3 regions of the Streptomyces drozdowiczii genome follow, and region 3 is predicted to be linked to each of the others. Evidence: riboswitches for the same ligand, from Rfam matches in the RefSeq annotation. Region 3 holds a riboswitch; each other region holds the start of a gene.

What was found. A riboswitch is a leader RNA that binds a small molecule or an ion and turns the genes downstream of it on or off. The one in region 3 is predicted to bind cyclic di-AMP.
Region 1: it holds a riboswitch for cyclic di-AMP, as region 3 does, so the genes downstream of both, NEH16_RS14955 (M23 family metallopeptidase) here and NEH16_RS28235 (LysM peptidoglycan-binding domain-containing protein) in region 3, are expected to answer to the same signal.
Region 2: it holds a riboswitch for cyclic di-AMP, as region 3 does, so the genes downstream of both, NEH16_RS27740 (C40 family peptidase) here and NEH16_RS28235 (LysM peptidoglycan-binding domain-containing protein) in region 3, are expected to answer to the same signal.

What each region holds. Positions count from the first base shown of each region.
Region 1 covers NZ_CP098740.1:3,305,058-3,309,624, forward strand. Annotated here, with positions in the region: gene NEH16_RS14950 (aldo/keto reductase) at 1-842, opposite strand, end outside; gene NEH16_RS14955 (M23 family metallopeptidase) at 1,010-2,179, opposite strand; cyclic di-AMP (ydaO/yuaA leader) riboswitch at 2,191-2,344, opposite strand; gene NEH16_RS14960 (PP2C family protein-serine/threonine phosphatase) at 2,553-3,716, opposite strand; tRNA gene NEH16_RS14965 (tRNA-Met) at 3,884-3,957, opposite strand; gene NEH16_RS14970 (hypothetical protein) at 4,222-4,521, shown strand.
Region 2 covers NZ_CP098740.1:6,083,052-6,087,618, forward strand. Annotated here, with positions in the region: gene NEH16_RS27720 (8-amino-7-oxononanoate synthase) at 1-826, shown strand, start outside; gene NEH16_RS27725 (DUF397 domain-containing protein) at 841-1,038, opposite strand; partial or broken gene NEH16_RS27730 (helix-turn-helix domain-containing protein) at 1,064-1,922, opposite strand; gene NEH16_RS27735 (ATP-binding protein) at 2,128-2,559, shown strand; partial or broken gene NEH16_RS27740 (C40 family peptidase) at 2,570-2,910, opposite strand; cyclic di-AMP (ydaO/yuaA leader) riboswitch at 3,046-3,210, opposite strand; gene NEH16_RS27745 (hypothetical protein) at 3,549-3,857, opposite strand; gene NEH16_RS27750 (ATP-dependent Clp protease proteolytic subunit) at 3,865-4,497, opposite strand.
Region 3 covers NZ_CP098740.1:6,203,684-6,208,250, forward strand. Annotated here, with positions in the region: gene NEH16_RS28225 ((2,3-dihydroxybenzoyl)adenylate synthase) at 1-1,152, opposite strand, end outside; gene NEH16_RS28230 (2,3-dihydro-2,3-dihydroxybenzoate dehydrogenase) at 1,205-2,041, opposite strand; cyclic di-AMP (ydaO/yuaA leader) riboswitch at 2,466-2,650, shown strand; partial or broken gene NEH16_RS28235 (LysM peptidoglycan-binding domain-containing protein) at 2,654-3,519, shown strand; gene NEH16_RS28240 (antitoxin) at 3,699-3,887, shown strand.

The sequences.
Region 1 (4,567 bases), 2.9 Mb from region 3:
ATCGGCGCGGCCACCGTCGGGCGGGAGGCGAGCCAGGCCAGGGCCACCGTCGCGATCTCGGCGTCCCGGTCCCGCGCCACCGTGTCGAGCGCGGCGAGCACCCGCCGGCCGCGCTCGGACTCCAGGTGGCCGGCCGCGCTCCCGGCGCGGGCGCTGTCCACCGTCGCCCCCGGGCGGTACTTGCCGGTGAGGAAGCCGGAGGCCAGCGCGTAATACGGGACAGCGGCGAGCCCGGCACCGGCGGCGGTGTCCTGGAGTTCGCCCTCATAGGTGTCCCGGGAGACGAGGTTGTAGTGCGGCTGGAGCGCCACATAGCGGGCCAGACCCTCGCGTTCGGAGAATTCCAGCGAGGCGCGCAGTCGCGCGGCGCTGATGTTGGAGGCGGCGATCTCGCGGACCTTGCCCTCCTTCACCAGCTCGTCGAGGGCGGTGATGATCTCCTCGACCGGGACGGTCTCGTCGTCGAAGTGCGTGTAGTACAGGTCGATGTGGTCCGTGCCGAGCCGGCGCAGCGACTCCTCGGCGGCCGACTTGATCGTGGGCGCCGAGAGGCCCTTGTAGCCGGGGAGGGCACCGACCTTGGTGGCCACCACGACATCGGACCGGTTGCCGCGCGAGGCGAGCCACTTGCCGATGACCGTCTCGGACTCGCCGCCCTCGTTGCCGGGGACCCAGTGCGAGTAGGCGTCGGCGGTGTCCACGAAGTTGCCGCCGGCCGCCGCGTACGCGTCGAGAACGGCGAAGGACTGGTCCTCGTCAGCGGTCCAGCCGAAGACGTTTCCACCGAGGCAGAGCGGGAAGACCTGGAGGCCCGACGGGCCGAGATTGCGCAGTGAAGTCATAGGTGGAACAACAGCTTCCGGGCCACCCGCTATTCCGTGCCACCTACATCCGGCAGGCTGCCGCCGCACGCGAACCGGCAGCCCTGACGTCGGGGGGTGTGCGTCAGGGCTGCCGGGGTTCGTAAGGCCGCGTACGGGGAAGGGCCGCGGCGTCGGAGGAGGAGACCTCAGACGGTCAGGCCGCGGGCGCGCAGCCAGTCCATCGGGTCGATACCGGTGCCGTCCGGGGTGTGGACCTCCAGGTGGAGGTGCGGACCGGTCACGTTGCCGGTCGCACCGACGCGGCCGATGGTGTCGCCGGTGGTGACCTTCTGGCCGACCGTGACGCCGATCGAGGACTGGTGGCAGAACCACAGCTCGGTGCCGTCCTCCAGCTCCAGCACCGTGCGGTAGCCGTAGGCGCCGGACCAGCCGGCCGACTTGATGGTGCCGGTGTGGATGGCCTTGATCGGGGTGCCGGTCGGGGCCGCGAAGTCGAGGCCCGTGTGGTAGCCGGAGGACCACATCGAGCCGGCCTCGCCGAACGTCGAGGTGATCGTGTACGAGGAGGTGGGGATCGCGTAGCCGGCGGCGAGCTTGGCCAGGCGCAGGGCCTCGGCCTTCTTCTTCGCCGCCTCCTCCGCCTTCTTCTTCTCGGCGGCGGCCTTGGCCTCGGCCTCGTCCTGCTGCTTCTTCGCCTCGGCGGCCGCCTTCTCGGCAGCGGCCTTCTCCTCGGCCGCCTTCGCCTCGGCGTCGGCGGCGCCCTGCTGCTGCTCGGCCTGCTGGAGGATGCGGGCGCGCAGCGCCTCACCGGCGTCCGTGGTGCCCTGCTCGGCCTCGGCGGTGGTGATGCCGGCGGTGGTCAGCGGGGCTGCGGCGGTCGCGGTGGCGGGGGCTTCGGCCCGGCTCTCGCCGGAGAACAACGCACCCACGCCGGGGAGGGACTTGGCGTCGGGGAGATTGTCCGCGAGGGAATCGGGAAGAGAGATGGAGACCGGCGGTTTGCTCTGCGCGGTGGCCATGCCGCCCGCGCCGACGGCCGCGATGACACCGACGCCGAGGACGGTGGAGCTACGGGCCAGACCATTGCGCTGCTTGGCGACACGGTGCTTGCCGCGGACGGGGCGGACAGACTCCTCGGTGGGGTTCCATTCCTCCCAGGTCCGCTCGGAGTCGGCGTCGTCGGCGCGGAAGCCGCTGCCGAAACCGGCGCCGGTGGCGAAGGCGTTGCCCCGATCGGTCGCGTAGTCGCCGCCCTGTTCCGGGAGGTGGGCGGTGCCGGGGCCGGACGCGAAGTCGGCGCCGTACTCGGGCACGAACCGGGAAGGTGATTCGGGGGCAGGCTTGTTGGACGCCACGCGGGCGCACTCCTTTCCTTCCTTCTCGCCTACCGGGTTAGCTGACGGGTTCGGAGCAGGAAGGTCTCCTACGGGTTCCTCCGCCTCTTGTGAAGACGAAGACGCCCGATTCACCCCATGTAGGTGGTTCCCCGGTTCCCTTGCGGAATTCGGCGCACGCGCGCGGCGCCGTCCTGACGACGGCTGGGACAACCGCGCTGCGTTATCGAACGTTAATAGACAGACGCCTCCGATTCCAAGCCGTTCCCCCGATCGTTCACGCGCCCGGCCTGGACTTACGCGACACAAACGGGTGGAATCGGGCGACTTGATCGGCGCTCAGCCACTACGCGTTTTCTGACGTTGCGTCAACTGTTATGCGGAGCGGCGCCCCTCAATCACTGAGCGTGGCACCCCGCTTGACGATCTTCACCGTCCTGCGCCGGTCGGGCTGCCCCCTCGCCGGCCGGGCCACCGCGAGCAGCGCCATGTCGTCCGTCGACTCGCCCCCCGTATGCAGCCGGACGTCGTCGGTCAGCGCGGACAGCAGCTCCTCCGGGCCCGGGAAGAGCCGCCCGCTCAGCCGCTCCGCGGGGTCGTAGAAGACGCCGTCGGCGTCACGGGCCTCCGACAGGCCGTCCGTGTAGAACAGCAGCGTCCCGCCGGCCGGCAGCTCCCACTCGTCCGAGCGGTCCGGCCGCACCCCCAGGTCCATGCCCAGCGGAAGCGCGGGCTCCGAGGGCGTCAACGCCTCCACCGCCCCGTCCCCGTGCAGCAGCAGCGGGTCCGGGTGGCCGCGGTTCACCATCCGTACGCGCTCCGCGCCCGGCGGGATCTCCGCGAGCACGGCGGTCACGAACCCCTCGAACGCGTCCAGATTGCTCCGCCGCACCGACTCACGCGCCAGTGCGCGCTCCAGCCGCTGCGCCACGCCCTCCAGCGACTTCTCCTGCTCGGCCGCCTCCCGGAACGCCCCGATCACCACCGCCACCGCGCCGACCGCCTCCAGCCCCTTGCCGCGCACATCGCCCAGCACCAGCCGTACGCCGTACGGAGTGTCGGCGGCCGCGAAGAGGTCTCCCCCGACGAACTCGTCGGCCTGCGCCGCCTCGTACCGCGCGGCCACCTGGAGCCCGCCGATCCGCTCGGGCGGGGTGGGCAGCACGGCCCGCATGGCCGTCTCGGCGATGATCCGGGCGGAGGCCAGCTGCTCGTTCCCGCGCCGCACGACGCGGTTGATCACACACGCCTGGACGGCGACCGTGAGCACGGTGAGCATCTCGATGAACGAGACCACCTCGACCAGGTCGCCGGTGTAGAGCCGGATGCCCGCGAGGGCGAGCACCGCGGCGATCCCGATCCGAATCGTGGTGCCCAGGCCGAAGAAGGGCGCCGCGATCAGCGGGGCGGCAGCGAATATCGGGACGGCCGTGAAGGAGGGCGGCGTGAAGAGGTCGAACACCACCCCCACGACGATCATCGCCACCGGCAGCACCCGGACGAACCGGCGGCCCCGTGCGCCGTCGGGCCCTCGCCACCGTCGCGTCCACTTCCCCACCTGCGGTCTCCTGCCCGGTGCAGCCGCGGCCGGTACCGCGCATCTCCCCCAGCCTCGCGCCCGCCCGGCCGGCGGGCGACTCCTCGACCGCCGATGGGGCGAACGCGTGTACGTCGGCAACGCATCAGGCCCGGCACGCTGTCTGCGTACCGGGCCTGATCCTTCAGTAGCGGGGACAGGATTTGAACCTGCGACCTCTGGGTTATGAGCCCAGCGAGCTACCGAGCTGCTCCACCCCGCGTCGGTGAACCCAACTCTACGTCATATTCGGGGCTCTCATGACCACCCGCCCCGGGCGCAGCGACGGCCCGGGCGACGGCCGACCTCGATCCGCACGCCAACGTGCGGAAAACGAGAAGGTGTTGCGGGGAACATGTGTTCTGGCGCAAGGTATCTGCTGCACCCCCCGGCTCGGTGGGCTGCCCGTGTGAGCAGGCCCCCGACCGCGCATGCCGGAGCGCCGCTCCCGGTCTCTGATCGCAGCCTCCCTGGAGGGCTCTCGACCATGGCCGCACCGCTCGCCGCCTCCGATCGCACCCCCGGCCCCTCGACCGCCCCGCCGTCACCCGTACGCGCTGCCGCCAGGAGCGGCCTCATCGGCGGCGTGATGGGCGCGGCGATGAGCGCGGCAGTGAACTACCTGGCGATCGGCCTCCCGGGCAGCGCGTCCGTCAACGCGGTGAACCACGCGATATCGGGCCTGATCAGCGGATTCCTCGCCGGCTTCATCGGCATCATGGCCCACAGCAGGAAGACGTCCGCGGCCTCGGCCACCGCCGCCGACGCTTCCGAGCCGAAGAAATAGCCGCCCCGCTCCACAGCGCACTCCCTCCAACGGGCGCACGGACCCA
Region 2 (4,567 bases), 120 kb from region 3:
CGCGGCCCTCACCGCGCTCACCGGACGCGGCGCCCTCATCGCGTCCGACGCGGGCAACCACGCCTCCATCGTGGACGGCTGCCGGCTCTCCCGGGCCGAGACCGCCGTCGTCCCGCACGCCGACCCGGAGGCCGTCCGCAAGACGCTGCGCGGGCACGGGGGCCGGAAGCTGGCCGTCACCGACTCGGTGTTCTCCGTGGACGGCGACGCCGCGCCGCTCGCCGCGCTGGCCGCCGTCTGCCGGGCGGAGGGCGCCGCGCTCCTGGTGGACGACGCGCACGGACTCGGGGTGCTCGGCGAGGGCGGACGCGGCGCGCTCGACGCGGCGGGGCTCGCGGGCGACGCGGACGTCGTCGCCACGCTCACCCTGTCCAAGTCCCTGGGCAGCCAGGGCGGCGCGGTCCTCGGCCCTGCCCGGGTCATCGACCACCTGGTCAACACCGCGCGGACGTTCATCTTCGACACCGGGCTCGCCCCGGCCGCCGTCGGCGCGGCCCTGGGCGGACTCCGGCTGCTGCGCCGCGAACCGGAGCGCGCGCTCAGGGCGCGTACGGTCGCCACCGCGCTGTACGAGGGGCTGACGGCGGCCGGGCTGACCGCGGTGCGGCCCGACGCGGCGGTCGTCTCGGTCCGGGCGCCCTCGGCCGACGCCGCCGTGCGCTGGGCCGCCGACTGCCGGACGGCCGGGACGGCGGTGGGCTGCTTCCGGCCGCCGTCCGTGCCCGACGGCATCTCGCGGCTCCGGCTGACCGCCCGCGCGGATCTGACGGACGAACAGATCGCGCGGGCGGTGGAGACGGTGCGGAGGACCGCACCGCAGAGCTGAGGCGGTGGTCCGGCTCAGCGTTTCAAGCCGGAGACGAAGGACGTCCAGGCCGCCGTGGAGAACTCCAGGGGCGTCCGGGCCACGTCCTTCGAGTCGCGCACGGCCAGCAGCCGGCCGCTCCCGGACGGCGCGGTCTCCACGCAGTTGTTCATCCCCGTGCTGTAGCTGCTGCTTCGCCAGCGCGAGGCGTGCCGGGCGAGGTGTTCGGACATGACGCTTCCTCCGGGCGGTGGGGGGTCACCGGTCGCCGCGGTCGATCGCGGCGATCCGGTCCAGCGTGTGCTCCGGCGACAGCGCGTGCGTCTGAAGGGTCTCGAAGGCCGAGCTGTACGCCGCAAGGTCTTCTTTCCGTTCCAGATAGAGGCTACTCGTCAAGTGGTCAAGAACGACCACGTCAAGGTCGGAAGCGGTCGGAAAGGAGAAGATAACGAAAGGGCTGGTGAGGCTGACATAGCCGCCGACCGAGAACGGAAGCAACTGGAGTTGCACATGGGGAAGTTGTGCCACCCGGGCGAGATGGCGCAGCTGCTCCCGCATCACTCTTCGGCCACCCACCTCCCGGTGCAGCACCGCCTCGTCCAGGACCGCGCTCAGCCGCAGCGGCGGATCGCTGCGCAGCACCCCCTGCCGGGTCAGCCGCACCTCCACCAGCGAGTCCAGCTGGCCGGACGGCAGTCCGTCCAGCGATGCCCGGGTCACCGCGCGGGCGTAGTCGGCCGTCTGCAACAGGCCCGGGACCACCGTGGTCTCCAGCGTGCGGGCGGTGCGCGCCTGCGACTCCAGGCTGATGAAGTCGCGGTACTGGGCGGGATGAGCCCCCGGTAGGCGTGCCACCAGCCGGCGCCGCCCCGCCCGCCGAACCGGCGAGCGCGCCCAGGACCTCGCGGAGCTTCGGATCGTCCATGCCGTACGCGTCGAGAAGCCGGTTCACGTCATCCGGCCGCACCCCGCTGACACCTGTCTCGATCCTGCTCACCTTCGACTGGTGCCAGCCGAGCAGCGCCGCCGCCTCCCGGCTCGTGAGACCTGACGTGTGACGCAGGCTCCGCAGCTCCTCTCCCAGCTTGCGGCGCCGCACCGCAGGGCCGTGCTGCATCCGATGGCTCCCTCCCGCTGCCCGACGAGCAGACAGTGTGGCGCCCGAGCGGGCCCGTGTGGGGAGAGTTCACCGGTTTGAGGGACAGATATATGCATATCTTGGTGGATCGCCGCCACGGAGGGGAGCATCGGTGGCAATCTGGCGCGAAGCACAACCGGACCGCTCGCCGGTCCGGTATCGGGTGGGAAAGGGACGGCTCGCCATGGCAGACCATCAGGAAGCACGCGTCACCCTGCCGAGCGAGCCGGTCTCGGTCTCCGCGGCCCGCGGGTTCGTCGCCCGGGTACTGACGGAGTGGGGCCTGCCCGAGGACGCGGAGCTGGCCGACACCGTCCGCCTGATCCTCTCGGAGCTGGCCACCAACGCCGTCCTGCACACCTTCGGGCAGTCGCCCACCTTCACCGTCGACCTGCGCCTGGAACGGGACGAGGAACTGCGCCTCGGGGTGACGGACAGCCACCCCCGCCGGCCGCAGCGGCTGCCCGCCGCCGTCCAGCAGGACAACGGCCGCGGCATGGTCATCATCCGCTCGCTGGCCAAGGAGTACGGCGGCCGGCTGGCCGTCACCCCCACCGCCGACGGCGGCAAGACCGTCTGGGTGGCGCTCCCGTGGCAGGTCCCCGTCCAGCCCTGAGGCGGCCGGGTCAGGCGACCCGGCCGTAGTAGACGCTCCGCGTCCAGATCTTCTCCAGGCGGACCACGGCGCCCGTCTTCGGCGAGTGCCAGATCTTCCCGCTGCCGGCGTAGATGCCGACGTGGTAGACGCTGCGCCCGGAATGGAAGAAGACCAGGTCACCTCGTTGGCGCTTGGACGCCGAGATGTGCCTGGTCCTGTTGTACTGCTGCTGGGCCGTCCGGGGAGTTTCTTGCCGGCCTTCTTGAACGAATAGAGCGTCAGCCCCGAACAGTCGAAGCTGCCGGGCCCGGTGGCGCCCCAGCGGTAGGGCGCCCCCTTCTTCGACGCGGCGATCTTCAGGGCCTTCATCGCGTGGCCGGCCGCCTGCGCCTCGGGCGCGGCTCCTGGGACGCACAGCGTGCCGCCGACGGCGGCGAGAGTCATGACCGAGGCCGTGGTGGCCCGGGCGAGCAGAGACGGGACATGAACCTGCGCACTCATGCGCAACCCTTCGTCAGCCGCCTGTGAAGGATGACCTGTCGGGTTCGGGCTGGCGAAGTCGCCCGGCCGCGTGACGCGGCTTCACCCCGAGGGACAACCGGAGATCCGGCGGTCCCGTAGTGCTCGGGTCCTCCACTCCTGCCGATCCACTCCTGTCGACCAGTCATCCGGGCGGCGGCAGGACTCGGCGTCCGCCCGGACCGCCCCGCCGCGGTGGCGGGGGCTTGTCGTCCCACGGATCTTGACTCACCTCGGGCCGGATTTCCGAGCCGGAACAGCCATCGGTGAAGACCGTCACGGATGGCCCGTTCAGGTGGACGGAAACCCGTACGGCGGTCCGCCGGCCGCCCGCGGCCACGGCCGTACCAGCGGCGTCGCGAAGGAATCCGCCCCCCGCGCATCAGGAAAAGGCAAATCGGCCCGTCGCTCGTGAGAGGGAACTCCTACGCCGAACGAGCGAGGAAATCCGGCGCACCCCTCGGGCGTGTCGGTGACCTGCGGGGGTGTCAGTCCGGCGGGGCGGGCGGCAGGGCGACCCGGCCCGCCCGCCGCTCGCCGTCCAGCGCCCGCAGCGCGCGGGTCAACGTGGCGCTGTGGATACGTGATTCGCCGCGCCGGTGCATCAGCGCGAGCGCGTCCCGTAAGGCCGCCGCGTGCGAGGCGAGCGCCTGGGCGGCGCGCAGGGCCGCGTAGGTGTCGTCCCCGTGCGCCGGGTTGATCCGGCCCACCTGGTCGACCACATGCAGATAGCGGTCGATGAACTCGGACTCGGCCCGGGTCAGGGCGGGCAGCGGCGAGAACTCCGGTGGCTGCATCCCCGGTTCACCACCCGGAGCGCGGCGGCACCGGGAGCCGGTTCCGCACGATGTGGTCCACCAGCCCGTACGCCAGAGCTGCCTCCGCGTCGAGGACGAGATCGCGCTCGGTGTCCTCGGTGACCTGCTCGGCGGAGCGCCCCGTGTGCCGGGCCAGCATGGCGGTCATCGTGTCGCGCATCCGGGCCAGTTCCCGTGCCTCGATCTCCAGGTCGGACGGCTGCCCCTGGACCGGCTCGTCCAGCGCGGGCTGGCTGACGACCACCTTGGCGCCGGGCAGCATGTGCCGCCGGCCCGGGGCGCCCGCGGCGAGCAGCACCGCAGCCCCGGCCCCCGCCCGGCCCAGGCAGTAGGTCTCCACCTCGCAGCCGAGGAAGTTCATCGTGTCGTACAGGGTCGTCATCGCGCCGAACGAGCCGCCCGGCGAGTTGATGTACAGCGAGACGGGCCGGTCCGGCGCGTCGTGCTCCAGGTACATCAGCTGGGCCACCAGATCGTTGGCGGCCGTCTCGTCCAGGGCGGTGCCGAGGAAGACGACGCGCTCGGCGAGCAGCTTGGAGTACGGGTCGAGGGTCCGGGACCCCTGGGAGGTGCGCTCGGTGAACTCGGGCAGGACGTGACGGGCGACGGGACGGTACACGGCGGTGCCTCTCCTCCGGTCGCGCGGGCACAGCGGGGCGCCCGCGCACGCTTCCGTAAAAAATGTACAG
Region 3 (4,567 bases):
TTCGGGGACCTCCTGTCCGGCGTCGTCCACGATGCGGATCTCGTCGTCCTCGGAGATCGGCCGGCCCTGGGTGGAGACGACGGTCTCGTAGTCGTCGTCCAGGCGCGTGTAGTTGACGAGGCCCTCGGCCATGCCGAAGACCTGCATCAGCCGGCAGCCGAGCGCCGGTTCGAGGCGCCGGGCGGCCGTCTCGCTGTACTTGGCGCCGCCGACCAGAATCAGTTCGAGGCTCGACAGGTCCCGCTCCGCCGAAGCGGCCGCGTCCGTCCACACCAGGGCGAGCGGCGGCACCATGCCCGTCATGGTGACGCGCTCTTGCTCGATGACCGGGAACGCCGTGGCCGGGTCGGGGCGCGGGCAGAGGACCACGGTGCCGCCCGCGTACAGCGTGCCGAGCCAACCGGGGCTGCTCATCGGGAAGTTGTGCGCGGCGGGCAGGACCACGAGGAAGCGGGTGTCCGCGTCGACGCCGCAGATCTCGTTGGAGCCGCGCAGCGAGTAGATGTAGTCGTCGTGCGTACGGGGGATGAGCTTGGGCACCCCCGTGGTGCCGCCGGACAGCTGGAGGAAGGCCAGGTCGTGCGGCTCGGGCCCGTCCTCGGGCTCCCCGGCGGCGTCGCACGGCACATCGGACAGGGCGGTGTGCTCGCCCGGGTCGCCGACGACGAAGACGTGCTTCAGGGTGGGCGCCTGCTTCCGTACGGCGGTGGCCAGCGCGCGGTGGTCGAATCCGGCGTGCCGGTCCGGGATGACGTAGGCGACGGCCTCGGCGAAGGAGCAGAAGTAGCCGATCTCCGTCTCGCGGTGGGCGGGCAGCGCGTACACCGGGAGCGCGCCGATCCGGAAGAGGGCGAAGACGACCTCGGCGAACTCGGCGATGTTGGGCAGTTGGACGACGACCCGGTCGCCCTTGGCTATCCCGCGCGCCCGGAAGCCGGCCGCCAGCCGGGCCGCGCGCTCGTCCAGCTCCCGGTACGTCCAGGCGCGGCGCTCGGGCGCGGGGTCGATCAGCGCGACGCGGTCGCCGTGGGCCTCGGCCCGTTCGCGCAGCATGCCGGTGAAGGTCTCGCCGCGCCAGTGCCCGGCCGCGCGGTAACGGGCGGCGAACTCCGCGGGCCAGGTCGGGGCGTCTTCGTACGGTGCAGCAGTCATCGTTCCAGGTCTCCAGGGGGAGGGCCGTTTTCGGGGGCGCCGGGCGGACGGATCAGGCGCGCAGGGTGGCGCCGCCGTCGACGTACAGGTCGTGCAGGGTGATGTGGCGGGCCCGGTCGGAGACGAGGAAGGCGACCGCCTCGGCGATGTCGGCCGGCTCGGCGATCCTGCCCAGCGGTATGCCCGTGCGGTAGCTCGCCAGGTCCCCGGCTATGACGCGCCGCGCGGCGGGCCCGTCGTCGTGCGCCTCACCGGCCGGCCACATCCCGCGCTGCATGTCGGTGAGCGTGGAGCCGGGCGAGACGGTGTTGCAGCGGACGCCCCGGGGGGCCAGCTCCAGGCCGAGGCACTTGGTGAACATGACGGAGGCGGCCTTCGAGGCGGCGTACGCCGCCATGGTCGTACGGGGGATGCCGGCGGCGTTGGACGCGACGGTGACGATGCTGCCCGCGCCCCGGTCCGCCATCCGGCCCGCCACGGACCGCGAGACGTGGAAGACCCCGTCGGTGTTGACGGCGAAGGTCGCCCGCCAGTCCTCGTCGGTCAGCTCGGTGACGGGTGAACAGCGCAGGATCCCGGCCACGTTGACCGCGATGTCGAGGGCGCCGAGCGTGTCCTCCGCATCCGCGACCAGGGCCTCGACGGCCGCCGCGTCCGTGACGTCCAGCGTCCGGGCCACGACGCTCCCCTCGTACTCCCGGGCGAGGGCGTCGACGCCCTCCGGGGCCGCGTCGGTCGCCAGGACCCGGCAGCCGCGCGCGACGAGCGCCCGCACGACCGCCTCTCCTATACCGCGTCCGGCTCCTGTCACGAGGGCCAGCCGCCCGGCGAGTTCCTGGTCGGCGGGGGCGACGGAATGACGGGAAGAAGGGGCGGAACGCGGCGCCATGGTCTTGGGGTCTCCCTGTGACGGTGAACGAGGGGCGGCAACACTTAGGTAAGCCTAACCATAGAGTGATCACGCCGACGAGGGGGTCCGAATCCGCGATCCCGGCCGTTTCCCGGGTTGCCTCATGTCCCTTTTGAGCCTATTTAGGCAAAAGGTCAATTGCGGGCGTTCGGGGTGGTTTTGATGATGTCAGATGATCTCAAAACGGACGAATGCTGCCATTGTGTCCTCAGTGGGCAGCGTCACGTCAGCCGTTTCTGACGCGCAATCCGATCTCCCGGTTCCCAGTCGTGCCAAGAAATTTGACTTCCCCCGGCGCGGGCGATCATGAGCATTTCCTTTGATTGATCTTGCAAAACAATTGTGATCAGCAATTCCGGGCTTGTTCCGGCCGTCGTTTCTCGCTTACGGTCCCGTCATCAATCCGGATGGAACGCCGAATCCTGCCGCCGTCCGGGAACCCGACCACTCACGTACGGCAGGAGCGGGGGACCCAGGTTTGCCGCCGGTCCGGAATCCGGAGCGGCTAGGGGTGAAGTCGCCATGCGCGACCGGACATCTCCAGTCCGAACCCGACAGCTCACCTCGCAGGCGACGGAGAGGAAATACGCCATGCCCATCACGGGTAAGCACCGTCGTGCCAAGTCCGCGTCCCTGACCCGCGGTTTCATCGCCGTCAGCGCGGGCGGAGCCGTTCTCGCGCTCCCCCTGATCTCGGCCGGATCGGCTTCCGCCGCCCCCGCCAAGACCGTCGTCGCCGAAAAGGCCGCGGCCCCGACTTCCGTCGCCGGCAAGGAAATTGCCGTGCGCAAGGCCACGCCCACCACCTATTCCGTGGTGTCCGGCGATTCGCTTTACAAGATCGCCCAGGGGCATTCCCTCAGCGGCGGCTGGGAGCGGCTGTACAAGGACAACCGCGGTGCGGTCGGCAGCAACCCCGACCTCATTCACCCGGGCCTGAAGCTCACCATCGGCGCCAAGTCCGAGGCCGCCGCCCCGAAGGCCGCGAAGAAGAGCGCGTTCAAGGCGGAGACCGCCGAGAAGAACGGCGACACCGCCCCCGGACCGAGAGCGCCGACCGCGCCGACCGCTCCGAGCGCACGGTTGTCCCGGTCGCCGCCGAGAAGCCCGCCGAGACCCAGGCGTCCGTCACGTACACCGACGACCTCGACGGCTGGATCAAGGAATCCCTGGCGATCATGGGGCAGCAGGGCATCCCCGGCAGCTACGACGGCATCTACCGCAACATCATGCGCGAGTCCTCGGGCAACCCGATGGCGATCAACAACTGGGACATCAACGCCGTCAACGGCACCCCCTCCAAGGGTCTGCTCCAGGTGATCCAGCCCACCTTCGACGCCTACCACGTGCCCGGTACGTCGACGGACATCTACGACCCGGTCGCCAACATCACGGCCGCGTGCAACTACGCCGCCGCCACGTACGGCTCGATGGACAACGTCTTCGGCGCGTACTGATCCACACCGGCCCCGCGCTCGGGGCAGGGCCGTGAGCAGGGGTGGAAAGAAGCGGAAGCGCTTCTTTCCACCCCTTTCGCGTGCCCTGCCGCCCGCGGCGGCGCCGGCGCCCGTCCCGGAATGCGAGGGCACGGCAGGACGTGGATGCTGGAACGGTCAGCGTCTCTAGGAGGTCAGTCATGGGCATGCTCGACAAGATCAAGGACATGATCAAGGGGCATCCGGACCAGGCCCGCCAGGGAGTCGAGAAGGGCGGCGACTACGTCGACAAGAAGACCGGCGGCAAGTACGGCGGCCAGGTCGACTCGGCTCAGCAGAAGATGAACGACCAGCTCGGCGACCGCCGCCCGCCCGACCAGGGCCGGTAGGCGCTCGCACGGACCGTACGGGAGCGGTGGACGCCACAGCCGGTGGTGTCCACCGCTCCCGCGCGTCCGGGGCGGCCTCCGACGTGCCGCGCGGCCCGCCCGGGAGCATCCTTGCTGTGTGACCTGGCACGGCGCGGCCGGGCAGCTGCCGTTCGGCCCGAGCGACGGCCCGCCCGCAGGACCGGAGGACGGCCGGGCACCGGACGACCTGTCCCTGGTGCTCGCCCAGTCCGTCGTACACGCCATCGAGGCGGTCGGCGGCCGGGCCGGCGGGATCTACCTCCCCTCGCGCACCCCCGGCCTGCTCCGGCTCGCCGTCCTCGCCGGATTCCCCGGCCCCCTGCTCCGCCCTGGTGGCGGATGCACGTCAACCGGCCGTTCCCGGTCGCCGAGGCGTTCCGCACCGGCAGCCCGGTGTATCTCACCGACGCGGAGGACGCCATGCGGCGCTTCCCGCAGCTGATGGCCGGACTGCCGTTCCCCTTCGGCTCCCTGTACATGCCGGTACTGCGCCGCCGCGCACCGGTGGGCGTCCTCGTCGTCCTGCGCGGTGCGACGGCCGACGAGCCGGTGCCCGCCGTCGAGCGGGACCGCCTCCAGCGGATCGCCGACCGCCTTAGCACCGAACTGGCCGGCCTCGCGGACGCCGGCATCCGGCCCGAGTGGGAGGGCGAGCCGCT